4 regions of the Sodalis sp. C49 genome follow, and region 3 is predicted to be linked to each of the others. Evidence: predicted binding sites of a transcription regulator. Region 3 holds the regulator's gene; each other region holds the start of a gene.
The links. Region 3 encodes PurR, which represses purine synthesis genes. Its sites were predicted from a motif close to CANGCAAACGTTTGCNTG; they were not measured.
Positions count from the first base shown of each region.

Region 1: gcvT (glycine cleavage system aminomethyltransferase GcvT) is a predicted target of PurR. The motif match lies at 2,320-2,337, and genes of this name have one in related genera.
Region 2: purM (phosphoribosylformylglycinamidine cyclo-ligase) is a predicted target of PurR. The motif match lies at 2,045-2,062, and genes of this name have one in related genera.
Region 4: ABUK12_RS16140 (nucleobase:cation symporter-2 family protein) is a predicted target of PurR. The motif match lies at 4,179-4,196, and genes of this name have one in related genera.

Region 1 covers NZ_CP163303.1:4,608,596-4,614,570, reverse strand. Annotated here, with positions in the region: gene gcvP (aminomethyl-transferring glycine dehydrogenase) at 1-582, opposite strand, end outside; gene gcvH (glycine cleavage system protein GcvH) at 724-1,116, opposite strand; gene gcvT (glycine cleavage system aminomethyltransferase GcvT) at 1,143-2,240, opposite strand; gene ubiI (FAD-dependent 2-octaprenylphenol hydroxylase) at 2,596-3,810, opposite strand; gene ubiH (2-octaprenyl-6-methoxyphenyl hydroxylase) at 3,854-5,032, opposite strand; gene pepP (Xaa-Pro aminopeptidase) at 5,036-5,975, opposite strand, start outside.
Region 2 covers NZ_CP163303.1:5,181,023-5,186,997, forward strand. Annotated here, with positions in the region: gene pstB (phosphate ABC transporter ATP-binding protein PstB) at 1-202, shown strand, start outside; gene purN (phosphoribosylglycinamide formyltransferase) at 307-945, opposite strand; gene purM (phosphoribosylformylglycinamidine cyclo-ligase) at 945-1,982, opposite strand; gene upp (uracil phosphoribosyltransferase) at 2,218-2,844, shown strand; gene uraA (uracil permease) at 2,902-4,200, shown strand; gene hda (DnaA inactivator Hda) at 4,308-5,021, shown strand; gene ABUK12_RS23490 (M48 family metalloprotease) at 5,066-5,975, opposite strand, start outside.
Region 3 covers NZ_CP163303.1:853,497-859,471, reverse strand. Annotated here, with positions in the region: gene rnt (ribonuclease T) at 1-6, shown strand, start outside; gene ABUK12_RS03790 (Grx4 family monothiol glutaredoxin) at 80-427, opposite strand; gene ABUK12_RS03785 (NlpC/P60 family protein) at 839-1,732, shown strand; gene ABUK12_RS03780 (YnhF family membrane protein) at 1,796-1,885, opposite strand; gene purR (HTH-type transcriptional repressor PurR) at 2,123-3,139, shown strand; gene cfa (cyclopropane fatty acyl phospholipid synthase) at 3,585-4,736, shown strand; gene ABUK12_RS03765 (riboflavin synthase subunit alpha) at 4,990-5,631, opposite strand; gene ABUK12_RS03760 (MATE family efflux transporter) at 5,837-5,975, shown strand, end outside.
Region 4 covers NZ_CP163303.1:3,584,296-3,590,270, forward strand. Annotated here, with positions in the region: gene spoT (bifunctional GTP diphosphokinase/guanosine-3',5'-bis pyrophosphate 3'-pyrophosphohydrolase) at 1-1,910, shown strand, start outside; gene recG (ATP-dependent DNA helicase RecG) at 1,990-4,071, shown strand; gene ABUK12_RS16140 (nucleobase:cation symporter-2 family protein) at 4,256-5,635, shown strand; gene ABUK12_RS16145 (AsmA family protein) at 5,773-5,975, shown strand, end outside.

The sequences.
Region 1 (5,975 bases), 1.8 Mb from region 3:
GAAGGTCTCGGCGCGGGTGCGCACCACGTCCAGCGTTTGCGGATGGACATCGTCGGCGACAAAAAACACGTTGGCCTGTTTGAGCTTGCTGGCGCGCTTGGCCAGCGCCATGGCTTCCGCCGCCGCCGTGGCTTCATCCAGCAGCGAGGCGGAGGCGATATCCAGCCCGGTCAGGTCGAGGGTCAGTTGCTGGAAATTCAGCAAGGCCTCAAGGCGCCCCTGGGCGACCTCCGGCTGATAAGGCGTATAGGCGGTGTACCAGCCCGGGTTTTCCAGCATGTTGCGCAGGATCACCGGCGGGGTGACCACCGCGCTGTAGCCCATGCCGATATAGGTTTTAAACCGCTGGTTAAGACCCGCCATGGCCCTGAGCTCCGCCAGCGCCTGGGATTCCGTGGCCGCATCGCCGACCGCCGGAGGCGCCGGCAGCTGGATGTCGGCCGGGACGATGTGGCCAATCAACGCGTCGAGCGTCGCGGCGCCGATAGCCGACAGCATATGCGCCTGCTGCTGCGCGCTGGGGCCGATATGACGCTTGATAAAAGCGTCATGGTGTTCAAGCTGGCTGAGAGTCTGGGTCATAAACAACAATTCCTGCATCGGGCATGGGACGGGGAAAGGCAACGTGCTCGGCAGGGACAGGGGCCGGTATTCCAACGCCCTGTCCCGCCTGTTGGCCTCCGGACGGCTAATTAACCGTGCGGGGCCGGGTCTCGGCGGTGGTTATTCGTCTTCGTCGAGCGTGGCCTCATAGGCCTCGGCGTCAAGCAATCCGGCGACCTCGCTTTCGTCGTCGGCCTTGATCTGGAACAACCAGCCCTCGGTGTAGGGCGCGCTGTTCACCAGTTCCGGCGACGCTTCCAGCTCTTCGTTCACCGCCACGATCTCGCCGCCGATGGGCGCATAGATATCCGAGGCGGCTTTCACTGATTCGGCTACCGCGCAATCGTCGCTGGCGGCGAAGGATGTGCCGACGTCCGGCAGGTCGAGAAACACCATATCGCCCAGCAGTTCCTGGGCATGTTCGGTAATGCCGACGGTATACACGCCGTTACCTTCGTTGCGCACCCATTCGTGGGAGGGGGTATATTTTAGTTCTTGCGGCACATTGCTCATTGCCTTCCTCACTCTTGCAAAGTTAATTATTGAACGACCGGTTTACCGGCGCGTACAAAACCAGGTTTGGTGACCTTAACCGGCATTTCGCGGTTACGGATTAATACAATGGCGTGCTCGCCGATACCGGCGGGCACGCGGGCCAGGGCAATGCTGAAACCCAGGGTGGGCGAGAACGAACCGCTGGTTATCACGCCCGTTTTCATATTACCGTCGGCGTCGGTAAAGTGTACCGTCAGGTCGTTGCGCAGCACACCTTTTTCCGTCATCACCAGGCCGACCAGTTGGTCGGTGCCGGCGCGGCGCTGGGCTTCAAGCGCCTCGCGGCCGATAAAATCCCGATCCTCGGGCTGCCAGGCGATGGTCCAGCCCATGTTGGCCGCCAGGGGAGAAATACGCTCATCCATTTCCTGGCCGTACAGGTTCATGCCGGCTTCCAGGCGCAGCGTATCGCGCGCGCCCAGGCCGCAGGGTTTGACGCCCGCCGCCAGCAGTTTGCGCCAGAAGGACTCCGCCTCGGTTTTCGGCAGCGCAATTTCAAATCCCGCCTCGCCGGTATACCCGGTGGTGGCGATAAATAAATCCTCCGACTGCACGCCGAAGAACGGTTTCATCCCGGCCACCGCCGCCTGCTGCGCGGGGGTAAACAGCGTGCGCGCTTTCTCCTGCGCCCGCGGGCCCTGTACGGCAATCAGCGCCAGGTCGTCGCGTACCCGTACCGACACACCGTAGGGGGCCGCGTGGTCGGTCACCCAGGTGACGTCTTTGTCGCGGGTGGCGGAATTCACCACCAGGCGAAAATAAGTCTCTTCGAGGAAATAGACGATCAGATCGTCGATAACGCCGCCTGAGGCGTTCAGCATGCCGCTGTAGAGCGCCTTGCCGGGCACGGTGAGCTTGGCCACGTCGTTCGCCAGCAGGTGGCGCAGGTATTCGCGGGTGCGCGGACCCGTTAAATCGATGATGGTCATATGGGACACATCAAACATGCCCGCGTCGCGGCGCACCTGGTGATGCTCCTCCAGCTGGGAGCCATAGTGCAGCGGCATCATCCAGCCATGGAAGTCCACCATTTTCGCGCCGCACGCTATGTGCTGTTCATACAACGATGTCAGCTGGGCCATCTCGTCCTCTTTGTCGTCAAATCAGGAGCTGTAAAATTGAATTTTACGCCGCGACGCCCACAGCGAATCCGGCGGCGCAAACGATACCTTTTGCCAGAAGTTACCACTGAATCCCGGGGGAAACCATAAATTAAATTATCCTGCGGCCAGGGCGGCGCAGGCGGAGGGAATAGGCATGAATCAGCATGTTATGTTGGCAAAGTGGCGAATACGGCGCACAAACAATAAATGCCGGCCGTCAAAAGCAAAATATGATAACAAAAAACCCTGACTTTGGTCAGGGGCAAAGACTTTATTCCCGATATCGGATTAGAAAATATAATGCAAAATAGCGGGTTAAATTAGTTTATTTCAGTCAAACCGCGCCCGGTTCCAGCCATGCAGGCAGATCGTTTAACCCCATGGCCTGGCGGATGAGCCGGGGTTTGACCCCGGGTACCGTATCGGCCAGGCGCAGTCCCGCGTCGCGCACCCATTTTTTCAGCGGGTTATTGCCGTCGAACAACTGGCGGAACCCCTGCATGCCGGCCAGCATCACGGCGGCGCTATGCTTGCGGCGGCGCTCATAGCGCCGCAGGTAGGGATGATGGCCGATATCCTTGCCGGCCTGCTGCAGCCGGCGCAGCTCCGACAGCAGTTCCGCCACGTCCATAAAACCGAGATTTACCCCCTGCCCGGCCAGCGGATGGACCGTATGCGCCGCGTCGCCCACCAGCACCAGGCGGTGGGCGGCGAAATCCCGCGCATAGCGGGCGGTCAGGGGAAAGGTTAACCGTTCGCTTTGCAATTCGCATAACCCCAGCGCCAGGTTGAAGTGCGCAGCCAGCTGCGCGTTAAATCCGGCCGGCGCCTGTTCTTGGAGCGACTGCGCCATCTCGGGCGGCAGGGACCAGACGATGGAGCAAAGATGCGGATCGCTCAGCGGCAGGAACGCCAGGATGCCGTCGCCGTGAAAGGCCTGGCGCGCAATGCCGCCGTGCGGATGTTCGGTACGCACGGTGGCCACTAGTGCGTGATGCTGGTAATCCCAGAAAGTCAGCGGAATATCGGCGTAGCGGCGCAGCCAGGAGTTGGCGCCGTCCGCGCCCACCACCAGCCGGGCGGTCAGCATGCCGCCGTCGTCGAGGGTGATAAACGCTTCGTTCTCGCCCCAGGCAATCTGGCGCGGCGCGCGCGGGCACAGCAGCGTCACGTCGGACAGCTGCCCGGCCCGGCGCCACAGCGCCTGGTGGATAACCGGGTTCTCGACGATATGGCCCAGATGGGCGTAGCCCAGCTGTTTACCGTCAAAGGCGATATTGCCGAAGCCGTCGTTGTCCCAGACCTGCATGCCCTGGTAGGGATTGGCGCGCAGCGCGACGATATCGTCCCAGACCTGCAGGTGTTCCAGCAGGCGCTGGCTGGCGGCGTTGATGGCCGATACCCGCAGCGCGGGGTTATCGGCCGGCGGCACCGGCTCCGGCGCCTGTTGTTCCAGCACGGCCACGCGCATGCCGCTGCCCTGGAGTCCGCAGGCCAGCGCCAGGCCGACCATGCCGCCGCCGTTGATGACCACGTCAAATGCTTGCATAACTGTAATATCCTTTTAAAGACCGGGAACCAGCGTAAGGGTGCTAACGCGCCACCCAGCCCAGGGTTTGCCGCGCCAGCGCGGCGCGCAGCCCCGGCGAAGCGGCCATGGCGGCAAGACCCAGGTTACGCGCCACCACCAGCGGCGGATGCCGGTTGGCAAACAAATGTATCAGGCCGTCGGTAATGCCGACCGTGCGGTCCTTATCGGGCAGGCGGCGCTGCTGATAGCGCTGCAGGGTGGCGTAGGCGCCAGGGTCCTCGCCCCGCGCCAGGGCCTCGGCCAGGGTTTCCGCCAGGGTCATCACGTCACGCAAGCCCAGGTTGAACCCCTGGCCGGCAATAGGATGCAGGGTTTGCGCCGCGTTGCCCACCAGCGCCAGCCGATGGCTTACCTGGCGCGTGGCGGTGCGCAGCTGCAGCGGGTAACACTGCCGCTGCCCGCAGGCGGTAATACGCCCGAGCCGCCAGCCGAAGGCGGCTTGCAGCGCGTCGATAAACCGGCTTTCGCTCCAGCCGGTGATTTCCTGGCGCATGGACTGCGGCAGGCACCACACCAGCGCGCTGCGCCCCTGCGACATGGGCAGCATGGCCAGCGGCCCATGTTCGGTAAAACGCTCATAAGCCCGGCCCTGATGCGCCTCAGCGGTGGTGACATTGGCGATAATCGCCAGTTGCCCATAGTCCTCCTGGCGCCACTGCATATGGCAATGGCGCGCCGCCTGCGAGTGCGAACCGTCCGCCGCCACCAGCAGCGAGCCGGTCAGCTCCGTCCCGTTGTCAAGCCGCGCCAGGATATCGTCCTGGCGGCGGGTAATATCCGTAAGCGTCGCGGGGCAGTGCAGCCTTACCCCCGGCGCCTGGCGCAGCAGGGCAAATAAACGCTGCCCGGCGTCGTACAGCTCCACCACATAACCCAGCGCGGGTACGCGGTAATCGCGCGCGGACAGCGAGACTTTACCCGGATAGCCGCTATCGCTGACCTCGACACGGGTGATGGGCGTGGCGCAGGACATCAGCGAAGGCCAGACACCGATGGCGGTTAATTGCTGGCTGGTGCCCTGGGCCAGGGCGATGGCGCGGGCGTCATAACCGGGATGGCGCCGGCTTTCCGGCGCGGCCGCTTCCACCAAATCGATCTCCAGCCGCCCGCCGGTCAGGCGGGACAAGGCCAGCGCCAGGGTGGCGCCGGCCATGCCGCCGCCGATAATGATCACCGACATAGGCTAGCGCGCCGCCGCCATCAGCGCTTCGATGGCATCCGGGTCCTTGACCACCGATGCGGTGAGGTTGTCGTTGCCCTGTTCGGTGATAACGATATTGTCCTCGATGCGGATGCCGATGCCGCGATATTGCGGCGGCACATCCGCGTCCGCGGCGATATAAATGCCCGGCTCGATGGTCAGCACCATGCCCGGCTCCAGGGTCCTGCCCCGCTCCGGGGTGCCGTAGTCGCCGACGTCGTGCACATCCAGCCCCAGCCAATGGCTTAAGCCGTGCATAAAGAACTGCCGGTGGGCCTGGGCGGCGATAAGCCCGTCCACGTCGCCCTTCATTACGCCCAGCGCCACCAGCCCGGAGACCATAACCCGCACCGCCTGTTCATTGACTTCGCGGATACTGGTGCCCGGCCGGTACAACGCCAGGGATTTCTCCAGCATCGCCAGCACTATGTCGTACACCGCCCGCTGCTCGGGGCTGAACTTGCCGTTCACCGGGAAGGTGCGGGTGATATCGCCGGCATACCCCTGGTATTCACAGCCGGCGTCGATAAGCACCAGATCGCCGTCGCGCATCTGCGCCTCGTTTTCGGTGTAGTGCAGAATACAGCCGTTTTCGCCGCTGCCGACGATGGTATTGTAGGAAGGATAGCGGGCGCCGTGCCGGTTGAATTCATGCAGGATTTCGCCTTCCAGCTGGTATTCATACTGCCCCGGACGACAGGCCCGCATGGCGCGGGTATGCCCGAGCGCGGTGATTTCGCCGGCGCGGCGCATGACCGCCAGCTCCTCCGCCGATTTAACCAGCCTGAAATCGTGCACCCAGGGGCGCCAGTCGGTAAGCGTGGCGGGCGCGCGCAAATGCTGACGGTAGCCGCGGCGCAGGGTATCGAGGGCGTTAAACACCAGGGTATCGGCAAAGGCGTATTGTCCCTGGGCGTGATAG
Region 2 (5,975 bases), 1.2 Mb from region 3:
CATCGAGGAACTGATGATTTCGCTGAAAGCGCATTTCACCCTGGTGCTGGTGACCCACAATATGCAGCAGGCCGCGCGGGTATCGGATTATACCGCCTTTATCCATCAGGGCAGGCTGGTGGAATACGCCGGCACCGATCGGCTGTTCACCTCGCCCGCGCAGCGTAAGACCGAGGAATATATTACCGGCCGCCTGCGCTAATTCGCCTGGCGATGTTACCGGCAAAGGGCGTCGGCGCCCAGTGAACGTCCTTACCGGCCGGGCGCCGTGGCTGCCGCCGGCGTTATGGCGCGGCGCGGCGGCGTTTATTCCGCCGCGTATCCCGCCGGCGGCAGGGGCGCGCCGTCCAGCCAGGCGGCGCCTTCCCGCAGCGTAAGCCGGCCGTCCAGCAGCCAGCTTATCACCAGTGGGTAGATGTCATGCTCCTGGGTTTTAATCCGGGCGATCAGGTCGGCCTCGGTGTCGCCGGGGAAGACCGGCACTTTCGCCTGCAGGATGACCGGGCCGCCGTCCAGCTGTTCCGTCACGAAATGCACCGAGGTGCCGTGTTCGCGATCGCCGTTGGCCAACGCCTGGCGATGGGTATGCAGGCCCGGATACAAGGGAAGCAGGGAAGGGTGGATATTCAGCATCCGTCCCGCGTAATGGCTGACAAAGTCCGGCGACAGGATGCGCATATAACCGGCCAGGATCACCGCGTCCGGCTGATAGCGGTCGATGGCCTCGCATAGGGCGCGGTCGAAGGACGCGCGGTCGGGATAGTCGCCGGGCAGCAGCGCGCGGGCGGGCACATCGGCGCGGGCGGCGCGCCTGAGTCCTAACGCGTCGGCCCGGTTGCTGAAGACCGCCGCGACCCGTGCCGGCATTCTTTCCTGCCGGCAGGCGTCGATCACCGCCTGCAGATTGCTGCCCTCGCCCGAGATCAGCACCACCAGCTTTTTCATTAACGGATAATAACCCGTTCGCCGCCGGCCAGCGTCTGGATCTCGCCCAGCTTCCAGGCGGTCTCGCCCAGGCCGGTCAGCAACGACAGCGCCCGATCGGCGCTGTGCGCAGGCACCACGACAATCATGCCGACGCCGCAGTTAAAGGTGCGGTACATTTCATGGCGGCTGACGTTGCCGGCCTGCTGCAGCCAGCCGAATACCGCCGGCCATTGCCAACTGCCCTCGTCGATGACCGCCTGCGTGTCCGCCGGCAATACCCGGGGGATGTTTTCCCAAAAACCGCCGCCGGTGAGGTGGGCGATGGCGTGGATCTCGGTTTGCGCGATAAGCTCCAGCAGCGCCTTAACATAAATGCGCGTCGGCTCAAGCAGGTGATCGGCCAGGGGCTTGCCGTCCAGTTGGGTGGTGAGCGGGTCGGTCTGGCTGAACTCAAGGATCTTACGCACCAGGGAATACCCGTTGGAATGCGGGCCGCTTGAGGCCAGGGCCAGCAGAGTATCACCGGCCTGTACCTTGCTGCCGTCGATGATTTCCGATTTTTCCACCACGCCGACGCAAAAACCCGCCACGTCATAATCCTCGCCATGATACATGCCGGGCATTTCCGCCGTTTCGCCGCCGACCAGGGCGCAGCCGGACTGTTTACAGCCTTCGGCAATGCCGGTAATCACCGCCGCCGCGGTATCCACATCCAGTTTGCCGGTGGCGAAATAGTCCAGGAAGAACAGCGGCTCGGCGCCCTGCACCACCAGATCGTTGACACACATCGCCACCAGATCGATGCCGATGGTATCGTGACGTTTTAAATCCATCGCCAGACGCAGCTTGGTGCCGACGCCGTCGGTGCCGGATACCAGGATGGGTTCGCGGTATTTCTGCGGCAGGGCGCATAGCGCGCCGAACCCACCCAGCCCGCCCATGACTTCCGGACGTTTTGTCTGTTTCACCACACCTTTGATGCGGTCTACCAAGGCGTTGCCGGCATCAATATCCACGCCTGCGTCTTTATAGCTGAGAGAGGTTTTATCGGTCACTGCAAGATCCCCACGGAGATGGTATGTTGGCTTGTATTCTGGCGCAGGCAATTCTAACAGCGTGGGCAATCGTTTGCGAGTGGTGATGTCAAACGCCCTCCCGGCTTTTGTTGTCCAGCCTTTATTTCGCTTAACGGTTGATCAGGATCAGCTATTTTCGTATGGCGCAGTAAATAAAAGGGGTTATAATCTCGCGATTTTTTTGCGCAATTAATGCTACTTGGGGAGAATAATGATGAAGATCGTTGAGGTAAAGCACCCGCTTGTGAAACATAAATTAGGTTTGATGCGTGAAAATGATATCAGCACCAAGCGTTTTCGTGAATTGGCCTCTGAAGTGGGAAGTTTACTGACCTACGTAGCAACCGCCGATCTGGAAACTGAAAAGGTCACCATCGAGGGATGGTGCGGTCCGGTGGAAATTGAACAAATCAAGGGCAAGAAGATCACCGTGGTGCCTATCCTGCGCGCGGGCCTGGGCATGATGGACGGCGTGTTGGAGAACGTGCCCAGCGCGCGTATCAGCGTGGTCGGCATGTATCGCGATGAAACCACCCTGGAGCCGGTGCCTTATTTCCAGAAGCTGGCCTCGAGCATAGACGAGCGCATGGCGCTGGTGGTCGACCCGATGCTGGCCACCGGCGGCTCGATGATCGCCACCATCGACCTACTGAAGAAGGCCGGCTGCAAGAGTATCAAGATATTGGTCCTGGTGGCGGCGCCCGAAGGTATCGCGGCGCTGGAAAAAGCCCATCCCGATGTCGAGCTGTATACCGCGGCCATCGACAAGGGGCTTAACGAGCACGGCTATATTATGCCGGGCCTCGGCGATGCGGGCGATAAACTCTTTGGCACCAAATAAAATCAAGCCGGCCGGCAGGCCGGCTTTTTTTTGCTTCTCACTTTAAGGAAACTCAACATGACCCGTCGCGCCATCGGTGTTGATGAACGCCCGCCGCTACTGCAAACCATCCCGCTCAGCTTTCAGCATCTGTTCGCCATGTTCGGCGCCACGGTGCTGGTGCCGATTTTATTTAAAATCAATCCGGCCACCGTCCTGCTGTTTAACGGTATCGGCACCTTGCTGTACCTGTTTATCTGCAAGGGCAAGATCCCGGCGTACCTGGGTTCCAGTTTTGCCTTTATATCGCCGGTGCTGCTGTTGCTGCCGCTGGGCTATGAAGCGGCGCTGGGCGGTTTTATCGCCTGCGGCGCGCTGTTTTGCGTGGTGGCGCTGATCGTCAAGGTCGCCGGTATCGGCTGGATTGACGTGGTGTTTCCGCCGGCCGCCATGGGCGCCATCGTCTCGGTAATCGGCCTGGAACTGGCCGGCGTCGCGGCCAATATGGCGGGGCTGCTGCCGACGGAAGGCGCGCCGGTGGCGAGTTCCACCATTATTATTTCCCTGGTGACCCTGGGTGTTACCGTGCTGGGATCGGTGCTGTTTCGCGGCTTCCTGGCCATTATCCCGATCCTGATCGGGGTGCTGGTGGGCTATGCGCTGGCCTGGGCGATGGGCGTGGTGGATTTATCCCCGGTCGCCGCCGCCCATTGGTTCGCGCTGCCGACCTTTTATACCCCGCGCTTTGAGTGGATCGGCATCCTGACCATCCTGCCGGCGGCGCTGGTGGTGATAGCCGAACACGTCGGCCACCTGGTGGTGACGGCCAATATCGTCAAAAAAGATCTGTTGCGCGATCCCGGCCTGCATCGCTCGCTGTTCGCCAACGGTTTTTCCACCATGCTGTCCGGATTTTTTGGATCGACGCCCAATACCACCTACGGCGAGAATATCGGCGTGATGGCCATTACCAAGGTCTACAGTACCTGGGTTATCGGCGGCGCGGCTATCCTCGCCATCCTGCTTTCCTGCGTCGGCAAGCTGGCGGCGGCCATCCAGGCGGTGCCGGTGCCGGTAATGGGCGGCGTTTCCCTGCTGCTGTACGGGGTGATTGCCGCCTCGGGCATCCGGGTGCTGATCGAATCGAAGGTGGATTATAATAAACCGCAAAATCTGATCCTGACCTCGGTTATCCTTATCATCGGCGTCAGCGGCGCCAAAATCCATCTGGGCGCCGCCGAACTGAAAGGCATGGCGCTGGCCACCGTGGTGGGCATCGGCCTGAGCCTGCTGTTCCGGGTCATTACCCTGGTGCGCGGCGAAGAAGTGATTATCGAGGCGACCGAACTCCCGGCTCCCGAATCCGCCGAAAAATAACCTCGCGCCCACGGGTGTACGGATAACCCGCGGCCGGTGCCCGGCGGTGAAGCAATACGCCGCCGCGGCCATTCTATGATAAACTAGATCGGTTCCCGCCCGTATGCATAGAGGTCTTTCTGAACACGCCGGCACAGCTTTCCTTACCGCTTTATCTCCCCGACGATGAAACTTTCGCCAGCTTTTATCCGGGCGAAAACAGGTCGTTGCTGGCGGCGCTGCACAGCATGCTGGCGCAGGAACACGGCAGCTATCTTTACTTTTGGTCACGCAAGGGGGGAGGCCGCAGCCATCTGATGCACGCCGCCTGCGCCGAACTTTCCCAACGGGGGGAGGCGGTGGGGTATGTGCCGCTGGATAAGCGCACCTGGTTTGTGCCGGAGGTGATGGACGGCATGGAGCAACTGGCGCTGGTCACCATCGACAACATCGAATGCATCGTCGGCGACGAACCCTGGGAAATGGCCATTTTCAACCTGTACAACCGCATCCAGGAAACGGGCCGCACCCGGCTTATCATCAGCGGCAACTGTCCGCCGCGCCAGCTGAACCTGAATTTGCCCGATCTGGCCTCGCGCCTGGACTGGGGGCAGATTTACCGCCTGCAGGCCCTCTCCGATGAGGAAAAAGGGGCCGCGCTGCAGCTGCGGGCCCGGCTGCGCGGTTTTGAGCTGCCGGAAGATGTCAGCCGTTTTTTGCTCAAACGGCTGGAGCGGGATATGCGCACGCTGTCGCATACGCTCGATCAGCTCGATCACGCCTCCATTCGCGCACAGCGCAAGCTGACTATTCCCTTCGTCAAAGATATCCTTAATCTGTAACGGCCGCGCGCCGGATAAGCAACGCACCGTGCCCGGCGCAATGCTTATGACTTCTGGAAGGGTTTAAAGCGTTTTTGCATCTGGCGCAGCTGGTCGATGCGCGCGTCATAGCGCGCCTGCTGCAGGCTGCCGAGCTTAACCTGCGAGCTGGCGCTGCTTAACGCCCGTACCGCCTGATCCAGCTCGCCGTTCAGCGCCAGGCTTTCGGCGCGCGCCGCCAGTTCCTGATCGCGCAGTCCCTGGCCGGCGTTGGCCTGCGCCAGCAGGTCCCAGCCGTTGGTGTCGTCGGGATGATTAAAGGTGTAGCGGTTAAGCAAACGGCTGGCATCGGCAAAACGTTTCCCCTCCACATAGGCGTTCGCCAGGTTAAGCAACAGCACCGGATTCGCGTTGTTGTCCTGGACCTTCACCAGCGCCTCCAGGCGGGTAATGGCCCGGGGAGCCTGCTGTTGCGCCAGATCGATATCGGTCATCAAATCCACGAACCAGATATTGGCCGGCTGTTTGGCCAGCAGGGGTTGCAGCGCCCTGCGGGCGTCGTCGTATTTTTTCGCCTGGTAGAACAGGATGGCCTGGCCGTACTCGGCGGCAAGCTGCTGGCGCGCGTTGCCTTTTTTCCAGGCGGCGATCAGATCGTCGTCCAGCACGATGCCGCCCGAGCCGTACATGCCGAGGATACGCGCCTTGGCCAGATAAAAATCCTGCGACGAATCGATGACCAGATGCTTCATCTGGTTCGCCCGGTTGCGGATGTCCGACAGGCGGCTCATCGGCAGGGGATGGGTGAGCAGCATTTCAGGCGGCGCGGTGGAGTAGCGCACCCGATCGGAAAGCTTTTGCAGAAAGTCTGGCATGGCCTGGGGATCAAAACCGGATCGTTGCAGCACCTGGATGCCGATACGATCCGCTTCCTGCTCGTTCGCCTGGGTGAAGCTGATCATGCCCTGCTGGGTG
Region 3 (5,975 bases):
GCCTAGCCGATGCTTGCGTCCGGCGGTTAAAAACTCCCGCCGCAAGGGGCGGGGGTTATCCGCAGGCGTCCCGGGGAACTCAGGAAGGGGTCTGGTTTTCCTGGGAGTTGTATTTTACCGCGGTCTCTTTGATCAACGGTTGCAACTCGCCGTGCTGATACATTTCGATAATGATATCGCAGCCGCCGACCAGTTCGCCATCCACCCACAGCTGTGGGAAGGTCGGCCAGTTGGCGAATTTCGGCAACTCGGCGCGAATATCGGGATTTTGCAGGACATCCACATACGCGAAACGCTCACCACAGGCGGAAAGCGCCTGTACTGCCTGTGCGGAAAAACCACAGCCGGGCAATTTTGGCGAGCCTTTCATATAAAGAAGAATCGGGTTCTCAGCTATCTGCTGCTGAATTTTTTCAATCGTCGTCATTGTCTCGCTTCCTCAAGCCAGCATCTGGCCTTATCTGCACTGTGCGGGATTACACGCAGTCTCTTCATTTTAGCCACTACCGGCTAAACAAATAAACGTTTTTTTGCCGGCCCGCGCGGTAAAGGCGCGTCAATTCACTCCCGGCCCGCCCACGTAGGACAGGCAATACTATCACTGTAGCGGCTTTTACCCCCTGCCGCCGAACAAAACGGGCTGAAACATTCGGTGCACACCCTCAAAATATGTTGAATAAAGCGCCGCTGAACGCTGTTAAATGCAGCAAAATCGAACTTATTCACGTTTATACACAATAAGTAGTGAATTGATGATGCAATGACGAGGTAAATAGCTTAAATTCCTGTGAGGTGTTGATAACCCCCTATTTTGGGCCACATAAGGATAGCGTTTATCATGCGTTTATGCTTTACGCTTTTTGTGTTGCTTTTTACCCAGTTGTTTTTGAACCTGGCACATGCCGCGCCGAGCGCCGGCGTCAATGCCGATCAGCGCAAATCCCAGGCAGCGGCGGCAAAAACCGGCGACCGGCGCAAACGCAAACCGGTAAAAATAGCCAAGAAAAGCAAACCTGTCGCCAGCGCGCCCGCCGTCAGTGAAAAAGCCAGCATTAAAAAATCGCCGGAACCGGCGCATGAAAAAGCCGGCGTTAAACGGCCTTTGGAACCCGCGGTGGCGAAAACCGGCGCGAAGAAAAGCAAAACGTCCCCTCTTGCCAAGGCATCAAAAACCACGGCGACGAAAAAAATAGCCTCCTTCACTCCGCCGAAAAAAGGCTATAAAAAAGGTTACGGCCGGCACCGGATGATAAAAGATCAGGCGGCGGTAGAACTGGTGGCCAACGATCAGCCGATAAAGATGAGCGAGAGCCATAAGAAACGCTACCAGACCGCCAAGCTTACCGCCATGAATAAACTCCTCTCCCAAATGGGCAAGCCTTACCGTTGGGGCGGCATGTCGCCTAATACCGGCTTTGACTGCAGCGGCCTGATTTATTATGCCTACAAGGATGTGGTACGCATCCATATGCCGCGCACCGCCAACGAAATGTACCACCTGCGCGACGCAGCGCCGGTTAAGAAAGACGAGCTGGAAAGCGGCGACCTGGTCTTTTTCCATATTTCCAATCGCGGCGCGGCGGATCACGTCGGCGTCTATCTTGGCAATGGTCGCTTTATCCAGTCGCCCCGCACCGGCAGCGATATCCGTATCAGCTATCTGAGTGAGGATTATTGGCAGGATCATTACGTGGGCGCCCGCCGGGTGGTCACGCCGAAAAATATCCGCTGAAGGCGCGCCGGAAAAAAAAGAGGAGCCAAGGCTCCTCTTTTTTATATCTGAACCGAGAGGGTGTCAGTTCATGACGGCGGTAAAGCTGAAGACAATAATCACCAGCAGCGAGAACACCGTGGTCAGTAACGACATTTTTAAATCGCTGTCCATTCTATCTCCTTAACGTAAACCAGGGCGCCGGCCTTATCCACCGGCCCGCAGAGCAGTTATCGTCAGTTTGCCATAACAGCGATGAAAAAGCTTGCTCCCAACCTGTAGCCGCCACATTTAACACTTTCACTTTGGCGCGGGATGAACGAAAATTAGCGGTTAATTCCACAGCGTCGGAAAGTGCTTGCGCCTTCGACAGACATTATTCCAGCCAGGGCGTACGGGAGTATCAAAGGCATGGCAACCATTAAAGATGTGGCAAAACGCGCTAATGTATCGACAACCACCGTTTCGCATGTGATCAATAAAACCCGTTTTGTTGCGCAAGACACTCAAATTGCCGTGCTGGACGCCATTAAACAACTGCATTATTCACCCAGCGCCGTGGCGCGCAGCCTGAAGGTCAATCGCACCAAGTCCATCGGCCTGCTCGCCAGCACCAGCGAGGCGCCCTATTTCGCCGAAATTATCGAGGCGATTGAGCACCATTGCTTTGCTCGCGGTTATACCCTGATATTGTGCAATTCGCACAATGATCTCGAAAAACAGCGCGCCTATCTGGCGATGCTGGCGCAAAAGCGCGTCGACGGCCTGCTGGTGATGTGCGCCGAGTATCCCGAAACGCTGCTGGATATGCTTGAGGAATATCAGCATATCCCCATGGTGGTCATGGATTGGGGTGAGGCCCGCCGTGATTTTACCGACACCATTATCGATAACGCCTTTGCCGGCGGTTATATGGCGACGCAATATTTGCTTAAACGCGGCCATCGCGCCATCGGCGCCATTCCCGGACAGCTGGCGCGCAACACCGGCGGCGGCCGCCACCGCGGCTATCTGCATGCCATGGCGGAGGCCGGCATCCCGTTAAACGACCGCTGGATTGTGCAAGGCAATTTCGAGCCTGAATCCGGCTACCTGGCGATGAAACAAATCCTGGCGCAAACGCCGCGTCCCACCGCGGTCTTCTGCGGCGGCGACATTATGGCCATGGGCGCACTGTGCGCCATTAATGAAATGGGCCTGAGCGTACCTGAGGATATTTCTATCATCGGCTACGACAACGTGCGCAATTCGTGCTTTTTCAGCCCGGCGCTGACCACCATCCATCAGCCTAAAGAGGATTTGGGCGAGGCGGCGCTTACCATGCTGCTCGATAGGATTACCAGCAAACGCGAGAACGCCAAAACCATCGAAGTCCATCCGTCGCTGATTGAACGCCGTTCGGTCGCAGACGGTCCCTTCCCCGCTTAAGGCCACGCGCCAGGCCCGGGCAACGGGCTGGCGCCTCCAGGGTCTGTTGCTATGTAAAGCGCCGTCCGCCTCGGACACAAGATTTTTCATATAATGATCTCTGTGCAAAGAGTTATTGTTTCAGCGAGAAATCATTAAGTTATAATGGGAAATACATTAGCGCGTTAGCTATTGTCTAAATTAAAATGCAGGCTTATACTCAATATCGTTAACAATTATAACGAGTTGTCTAATAAATTTGTATAAAAGTATGTCGTGTTTTCCAACATGACATCACCCTTTTATAAAGCGCCCGGCTAAGTCGCAGTCTAAGGTTTACTTTATATTCCTCTGTTGATGGTGATACTTCAGACACCACGGATAACCGTGGATTCTTATAAAGCCCGCAGGCATGGTGAGTGCTTTTCCTGACGGGGCACTGCAGAAGAAAGGTGATGGAGAAGCTATGAGTTCCTCGTGCGTTGAAGACCTGAGCTTTCATGATAATGATTGGTACCGTATCGTCCATGAATTGCTCTCTGAAGCCGGTATTGAACTCAATGGTTCAAGACCATTTGATATCCGAATCAAGAATCCGGGATTTTTTAAGCGCGTATTGCAGGATGGATCTTTGGGATTGGGCGAGAGTTACATGGATGGCTGGTGGGAGTGTGAGCGGCTGGACATTTTTTTCCAGCGTGTTCTCAGGGCGGGTCTGGAGAATAAACTTCCGCATCATTTAAAAGATACCTTACGCATTGCCGCCGCCCGGCTGATGAACCTCCAGTCGCGAAAGAGGGCCTGGATCGTGGGCAAAGAACATTACGATTTGGGTAACGATCTGTTTGAAAAGATGCTCGATCCCTATATGCAATATTCCTGCGGCTACTGGAAACAGGCGACCACCCTCGAGGAAGCCCAGCAGGATAAGCTGAAGATGATTTGCGAAAAACTGCAGCTGCGACCCGGCCTGACGCTGCTGGACGTGGGCTGCGGCTGGGGCGGGCTTGCCGCCTACGCGGCCAGGAATTATGGCGTATCGGTACAGGGCGTCACTATCTCTGCCGAGCAGCAAAAGCTGGCGCAAACGCGCTGCGAGGGACTGGATGTCACCATTTTGCTGCAGGACTATCGCGATCTGGATATGCAATTTGACCGTATTGTTTCAGTCGGCATGTTCGAACACGTAGGCCCCAAGAATTACGCCACCTATTTCGACGTTATCGATCGCAACCTGAAACGCGACGGTCTGTTCCTGCTGCACACCATCGGCTCGAATATCACCGATATGAATGTCGACCCGTGGATAAATAAGTATATTTTTCCCAACGGCTGCCTGCCGTCGGTACAGCAGATAGCCCATGCCAGCGAAAAGCATTTTGTTATGGAAGACTGGCATAACTTCGGCTCTGATTACGACAAAACGCTCATAGCCTGGTATGAACGTTTTGTCGCCGCCTGGCCGGCGCTGTCCAACAAATACTCCGACCGTTTTTACCGTATGTTCAGTTATTACCTGAATGCCTGCGCGGGGGCATTCCGCGCGCGCAATATCCATTTATGGCAGGTATTATTCAGCCCGGAAGGCGTGGATGGCGGTATTCGCGTACCCCGTTAATACCATGGCACGCCAGGCCCTTTAACACCGCACTCAAGACAGGCGTGGTAAAGGGAGAGCGCGCCGATGGGGGCGATGCGGCCATCTCCTGGCCGCCAGAGCGCCCCATGGCACGCCTGGCCCGCCAACACCGCACTCAAGGCAGGCGTGTTAAAGGGAGAGCGCGCCGATGGGGTCGAAGCGGCCATCTCCTGGCCGCCAGAGTGCCCCATGGCACGCTAGGCCCGCCAACACCGCACTCAAGACAGGCGTGTTAAAGGGTATTTAACGTCGCGGCAATCGCCGCTTCCCGCTGCGCCAGCACACGCTCCACCGTATCCACCACCGCCTGGGTCTGGGGATCGATTTCAATATTGATCCGCTGCCCCAGCCTTTTTTTACCCAACGTGGTGCGCATCAGGGTTTCCGGTATTAAATGCACGCAAAATTTATCGGCCGCCACCTCGCCGATAGTCAGGCTGATGCCGTCGATGCCGATATATCCTTTATACAGGACATATTTCATCAGCGCTTTGTCCGGCATTCTGAACCAAATCTGCCGATTATTTTCCGACGTCACGATTTTCACAATCTCGGCAGTGCACATGATATGCCCGGACATCACATGTCCGCCGATCTCGGCGTTAAAGGTGGCGGCGCGTTCTACGTTCACCTCATCCCCCACCTGCAGATCGCCCAGATTGGTCACCCGCAGCGTCTCTTTCATCAAATCAAACGCCACCACGTCGCCGTTAATGCCGCTTACCGTCAGGCAACAGCCGTTGTGCGCCACGGAGGCGCCCTCCTCCAGACCGGACAACATCGCCGCCGGCAGGGAAACGAAATGCGTGCGAAAATTCGCTTTTTCTTCAATTGCCACAATGGGCGCGGTGCCCTGAACAATACCCGTAAACATAACCTTGGCCTCTGTAAACCACCGCTGGAATCAGTCAGGCTAGTGTGCACGATTTCCCCAGGAAATCCAAATCCGCCGCCGCACGGATTTGTGTCGTCCCGCACTGGTATAACCGGACAAATGCTTTACACTATGCCGCAGATTTTTAACCTTTATGTTAACTTTCGCCTGCTTATTCCATACACATAAAACCATAGGTGCCTACGTGCAGAAGTACTTCCTGGAAGCGCGTACATTAATGTCCTTGGCCATACCGGTTATTTTCGCGCAAATAGCCCAAACGTCGATGGGCGTGGTCGATACCATCATGTCCGGCTCCGTCAGCGCGACGGATATGGCGGCGG
Region 4 (5,975 bases), 2.7 Mb from region 3:
TGCTGCATGATGTGATTGAGGATACCCCGGCCACCTACCAGGACATGGAGCAGTTGTTCGGTAAAACCGTGGCCGAGTTGGTCGAAGGCGTGTCGAAACTCGATAAGCTTAAGTTTCGCGACAAAAAAGAAGCCCAGGCGGAAAATTTCCGCAAAATGATCATGGCCATGGTGCAGGATATCCGGGTGGTGCTGATAAAGCTGGCCGACCGGACCCACAATATGCGCACCCTTGGCGCGCTGCGTCCTGATAAACGCCGCCGCATCGCCCGCGAAACCCTGGAAATCTATAGCCCGCTGGCCCACCGGCTGGGTATCCATCACCTTAAGACCGAACTTGAGGAACTGGGCTTCGAGGCGCTGTATCCCAACCGCTACCGGGTGATCAAGGAAGTGGTCAAGTCGGCGCGCGGCAACCGCAAAGAGATGATCCAGAAAATCCTGGCGGAAATTGAAGGACGGCTGACCGAAGCGGGCATTCCCTGTCGCGTCAGCGGACGCGAAAAACATCTGTACTCCATTTATTGCAAAATGCATCTCAAAGAGCAGCGCTTTCACTCCATCATGGATATCTACGCCTTCCGGGTCATCGTCGGCGAAGTGGATACCTGCTACCGGGTACTGGGACAGATGCACAGCCTGTATAAACCGCGCCCGGGACGGGTGAAGGACTATATCGCCATTCCCAAGGCCAATGGCTATCAATCCCTGCATACCTCGATGATCGGCCCCCACGGCGTACCGGTGGAAGTACAAATCCGCACCGAGGACATGGACCAGATGGCGGAAATGGGCGTGGCGGCGCACTGGGCTTATAAAGAACAGGGTGAAACCGGCACCACGGCGCAGATCCGCGCGCAGCGCTGGATGCAAAGCCTGCTGGAGCTGCAGCAAAGCGCCGGCAGCTCGTTTGAATTTATTGAAAGCGTTAAGTCCGATCTGTTTCCGGACGAAATTTACGTCTTTACCCCGGAAGGACGCATCGTCGAACTGCCGGCGGGCGCCACGCCGGTGGACTTTGCCTACGCGGTGCATACCGATATCGGCCATGCCTGCGTCGGCGCCAGGGTCGATCGCCAGCCTTACCCCTTGTCCCAGGCCCTGACCAGCGGACAGGCGGTGGAAATTATTACCGCCCCCGGCGCCCGTCCCAACGCCGCCTGGCTGAATTTTGTCGTCAGTTCCAAGGCGCGGGCCAAAATTCGCCAGATGCTGAAAAACCTCAAACGCGACGATTCCGTCAGTTTGGGCCGGCGTTTATTGAACCACGCCCTTGGCGGCAGCCGTAAACTGGCCGAGGTGCCGCCGGAAAATATCCAGCATGAACTGGACCGGATGAAACTGGCCTCCCTGGACGATCTGCTGGCGGAAATCGGCCTGGGCAACGCCATGAGCGTGGTGATTGCCCGTAATCTGCAGGGCGACCAGTCCAATATGGCGCCGTCCGGCGCCTCCGTTTCCGGTCCCAAAACCCTGCCGATCAAAGGCGCGGAAGGCGTGCTTATCACCTTTGCCAAATGCTGCCGCCCTATTCCCGGCGATCCGATTATCGCCCATGTCAGCCCGGGTAAAGGGCTGGTGGTTCATCATGAATCCTGCCGCAATATCCGCGGCTACCAGAAAGAAGCGGAAAAATTCATGGCGGTGGAATGGGATCTGGATACCGAGCAGGAGTTTATCGCCGAGATTAAAGCGGATATGTTTAATCACCAGGGCGCGCTGGCCAACCTGACCGCGGCTATCAATGCCGCCGATTCCAATATCCAAAGCCTGAACACCGAAGAGAAAGACGGGCGGGTCTATAGCGCGTTTATCCGCCTGACCGTGCGCGACCGTGTCCATCTGGCGAATATTATGCGTAAAATACGCGTTATGCCGGATGTCATCCGGGTCACCCGTAACCGCAACTAACAACCTGGCCGCCAACCGGCGCGACATCATGGCCGTTCCGCCATTGCGGGCCAGTTTACCTGCCACGGAGTGCTGAATGATGGAAGGCCGTCTGCTGAATGCCATACCGCTGAGTTCGCTTTCAGGGGTCGGCCCCGCCCAGTCGGCAAGGCTTGCGCGGCTTGGCCTGGAAAACCTGCAGGACCTGCTGCTGCATCTGCCCTCGCGCTACGAGGATCGCACCCGTCTCTACCCCATTGGCGATGCGCTGCCCGGCATGTTTGTCACCGTGCAGGGCGAGGTGCTGGCCTGCGATATCAGCTTTGGCCGGCGGCGCATGTTGACCTGCCGCATGCGCGACGACAGCGGCATGATGACCCTGCGGTTTTTCAACTTTAACGCCGCGATGAAAAATAGCCTGGCTCCCGGCCGGCGCGTTACCGCCTATGGCGAAATCCGCCGCGGCCAGCAGGGCGCCGAAATTATCCATCCTGAATATCATGTGCTCGGCGATCATGACGACGTCACCCTCGCGCCGTCGTTAACTCCCGTCTATCCCACCACCGAAGGCGTGCGCCAGGCGACGTTGCGCAGCCTGACAGACCAGGCGCTGACCCTGCTTGATACCTGTCCGATTGCCGAGCTGCTGCCGCCGGAGCTGAGCCGGGGCCTGATAAGCCTGCCCGACGCCCTGCGCACTCTGCACCGTCCGGCGCCGGACATTTCGCTCGCCGATCTGGAGCTGGGCAAACACCCGGCGCAACGGCGGCTGATCCTGGAGGAGCTGCTGGCCCATAATCTCAGTATGCTGGCGGTGCGGGCTGGGGTACGCAAGGAGCTGGCGCTGGCGCTGACCGCCGATCATCATCTCAAGCAGCAATTCCTCGGCCGGCTGCCCTTCGCGCCCACCGGCGCCCAGCAACGGGTGGCGACGGAAATCGAGAGCGACCTGGCTCTACCCGTGCCGATGATGCGTCTGGTGCAGGGCGACGTCGGCTCGGGTAAAACCCTGGTGGCGGCCCTGGCGGCGCTGCGAGCCATTGCCCAGGGCAAGCAGGTGGCCTTGATGGCGCCCACCGAACTGCTGGCCGAGCAGCATGCGCAAACGTTTCGCAACTGGTTTGAGCCATTGGGCATTGAGGTGGGCTGGCTGGCCGGCAAACAAAAAGGCAAGGCGCGTATTGCCCAGCAAGATGCCATCGCCGCCGGCAGGGTGGCGATGGTGGTGGGTACCCATGCCATTTTCCAGGAACAGGTGCAATTCTCGGGGCTGGCGCTGGTGATTATCGACGAGCAGCACCGCTTTGGCGTGCATCAGCGCCTGGCATTATGGGAGAAGGGCCTGGCGCAGGGGTTCCATCCCCACCAGCTCATCATGACCGCCACCCCCATCCCGCGCACGCTCGCCATGACCGCCTACGCCGATCTGGATACCTCGGTTATCGATGAGCTGCCCCCCGGCCGCACGCCCGTGACCACGGTGGCCATTCCCGACACCCGGCGCGAAGATGTCATCCAGCGGGTGCGCCAAGCCTGCTTACAGGAGCAGCGCCAGGCCTATTGGGTCTGCACCATCATCGAGGAATCCGATCTGCTGGAAGCCCAGGCGGCGCAGGCCACCTGGGAGGGGCTCGCCGCCGCCCTGCCGGAACTGACCGTCGGGATGGTGCATGGGCGCATGAAATCACAGGAAAAACAGCAGATTATGCAGGCATTCAAGGCCGGTGAGGTTCACTTGCTGGTGGCGACCACCGTTATTGAGGTTGGCGTCGATGTGCCCAACGCCAGCCTGATGATTATCGAGAACCCGGAACGCCTGGGACTGGCGCAGCTGCATCAGCTGCGCGGCCGCGTGGGACGCGGCGCGGTGGCCTCGCACTGTGTGCTGCTCTATAAATCGCCCCTGAGCAAAACCGCGCAGCGGCGTCTACAGGTGCTGCGGGATACCAACGACGGTTTTATCATCGCGCAACAAGATCTGGAGATCCGCGGCCCCGGGGAATTGCTGGGCACGCGCCAGACCGGCAACGCGGAATTCAAAGTGGCCGATCTGCTGCGCGACCAGGCCATGATCCCGGAAGTCCAGCGGCTGGCGCGCCATATCCACCAACACTATCCCGCCGCCGCCCAGGCGCTGATTGAGCGCTGGATGCCGGAGCGCGTGCGCTATACCAACGCCTGAGCCATAAGTATTCCCTCTTGTTCCCTCCTGCCGGCATCGGCACCCGGGGCGCCGGCCTGAAATCTGCGCCGGCATTGACCTATATCAACCGGCGCGGGCGCAGGTCGCGAGCAATCGTTTGCTTTTAAAAACAGGATGATTAAAATGCCTCCTTTGCCGCCCAGGAATGTTTCCCCCCATGACCATGCCAGCCACTGACGTTGATGACGCGCCGATTCCCGTTGCCAAAAGCGAGCTGATTTATCACCTCGACGATCGTCCGCCGCTGGCGGAAACCCTGTTTGCCGCCTGCCAGCATCTGCTGGCCATGTTTGTCGCCGTGATTACGCCCGGCCTGTTAATCTGCCAGGCGCTGGGGCTCCCGGCGCAGGACACGCAGCATATTATCAGCATGTCGCTGTTTGCCTCCGGCCTGGCCTCACTGCTGCAAATCAAGACCTGGGGACCGGTGGGATCGGGCCTGCTGTCCATCCAGGGCACCAGCTTTAACTTTGTCACGCCGCTTATCATGGGCGGCCTGGCGCTGAAAAACGGCGGCGCCGATGTGCCCACGATGATGGCGGCCCTGTTCGGCACGCTGATGGTGGCGTCCTGCACGGAAATTTTATTATCCCGCGTACTGCACCTGGCCCGGCGCATCATTACGCCGCTAGTATCGGGTATCGTGGTGATGATTATCGGCATTTCCCTGATCCAGGTCGGCCTGACTTCCATCGGCGGCGGTTTCGCCGCCATGGGCGATCATACCTTCGGCGCGCCGAAAAACCTGATGCTGGCGGGCGTGGTGCTGCTGGTCATCATCCTGCTCAATCGTCAGCGCAATCCCTATCTGCGGGTCGCCTCGCTGGTGATCGCCATGGCGGTGGGCTATCTGGCGGCCTGGATGATGGGCATGTTGCCGCAGACCGCTCCCGCGCCGGCGCAATCCATAATCATGGTGCCGACCCCGCTGTATTACGGCCTGGGTTTTGACTGGGATCTGCTTATCCCGCTGATGCTGGTATTTATGGTCACTTCGCTGGAGACCATCGGCGATATTACCGCCACCTCCGACGTCTCGGAACAGCCGGTACGCGGCCCCATCTATATGCGGCGCCTGAAAGGCGGCGTGCTGGCCAACGGCCTGAATTCAATGCTGTCGGCCGTGTTCAACACTTTCCCAAACTCCTGTTTCGGTCAAAATAACGGCGTCATCCAACTGACCGGCGTCGCCAGCCGTTATGTTGGTTTTGTGGTGTCGCTGATGCTGATTGCGCTGGGGCTGTTTCCGGTGGTCAGCGGCTTTGTACAGCATATTCCCGAGCCGGTGCTGGGCGGCGCGACTATCGTCATGTTCGGCACCATCGCCGCGTCCGGCGTACGTATCGTATCCCGTGAACGGCTTAATCGCCGCGCCATTATGATTATCGCCCTATCGTTGGCGGTAGGGCTGGGCGTGTCGCAGCAGCCGCTGATTTTGCAGTTCGCGCCGCAGTGGCTGAAGACCCTGATGTCCTCCGGCATTGCCGCCGGCGGCATTACCGCCATCATCTTGAATTTATTGTTCCCGCCGGAACATAATTAATTAGTTAGCTATCATTTTTTTGCGGTCGCCGTATCAATACGGCGGCTTTTTTTTGTCTGAAGCACATTGGCTATTGAGAAGCCCCGTTAATTACGGCATAAACTGGGTAACCTTTATGACAGCTATGGATTTGAGCAATGAAATTTATTGGGAAACTCTTATTATCAATACTTTTGATAGTGCTATTGATAATTATCCTGATCTACGTGTTGCTGCAAACCACCTGGGGCGCCGGCTGGGTTAGCCGGTTAGTCACCCAGCATACCGGCTACCAATTATCGTTTAATAAGATCACCCACAACTGGTCCGATCCGGGCGACATTTATTTCGACAACATCTC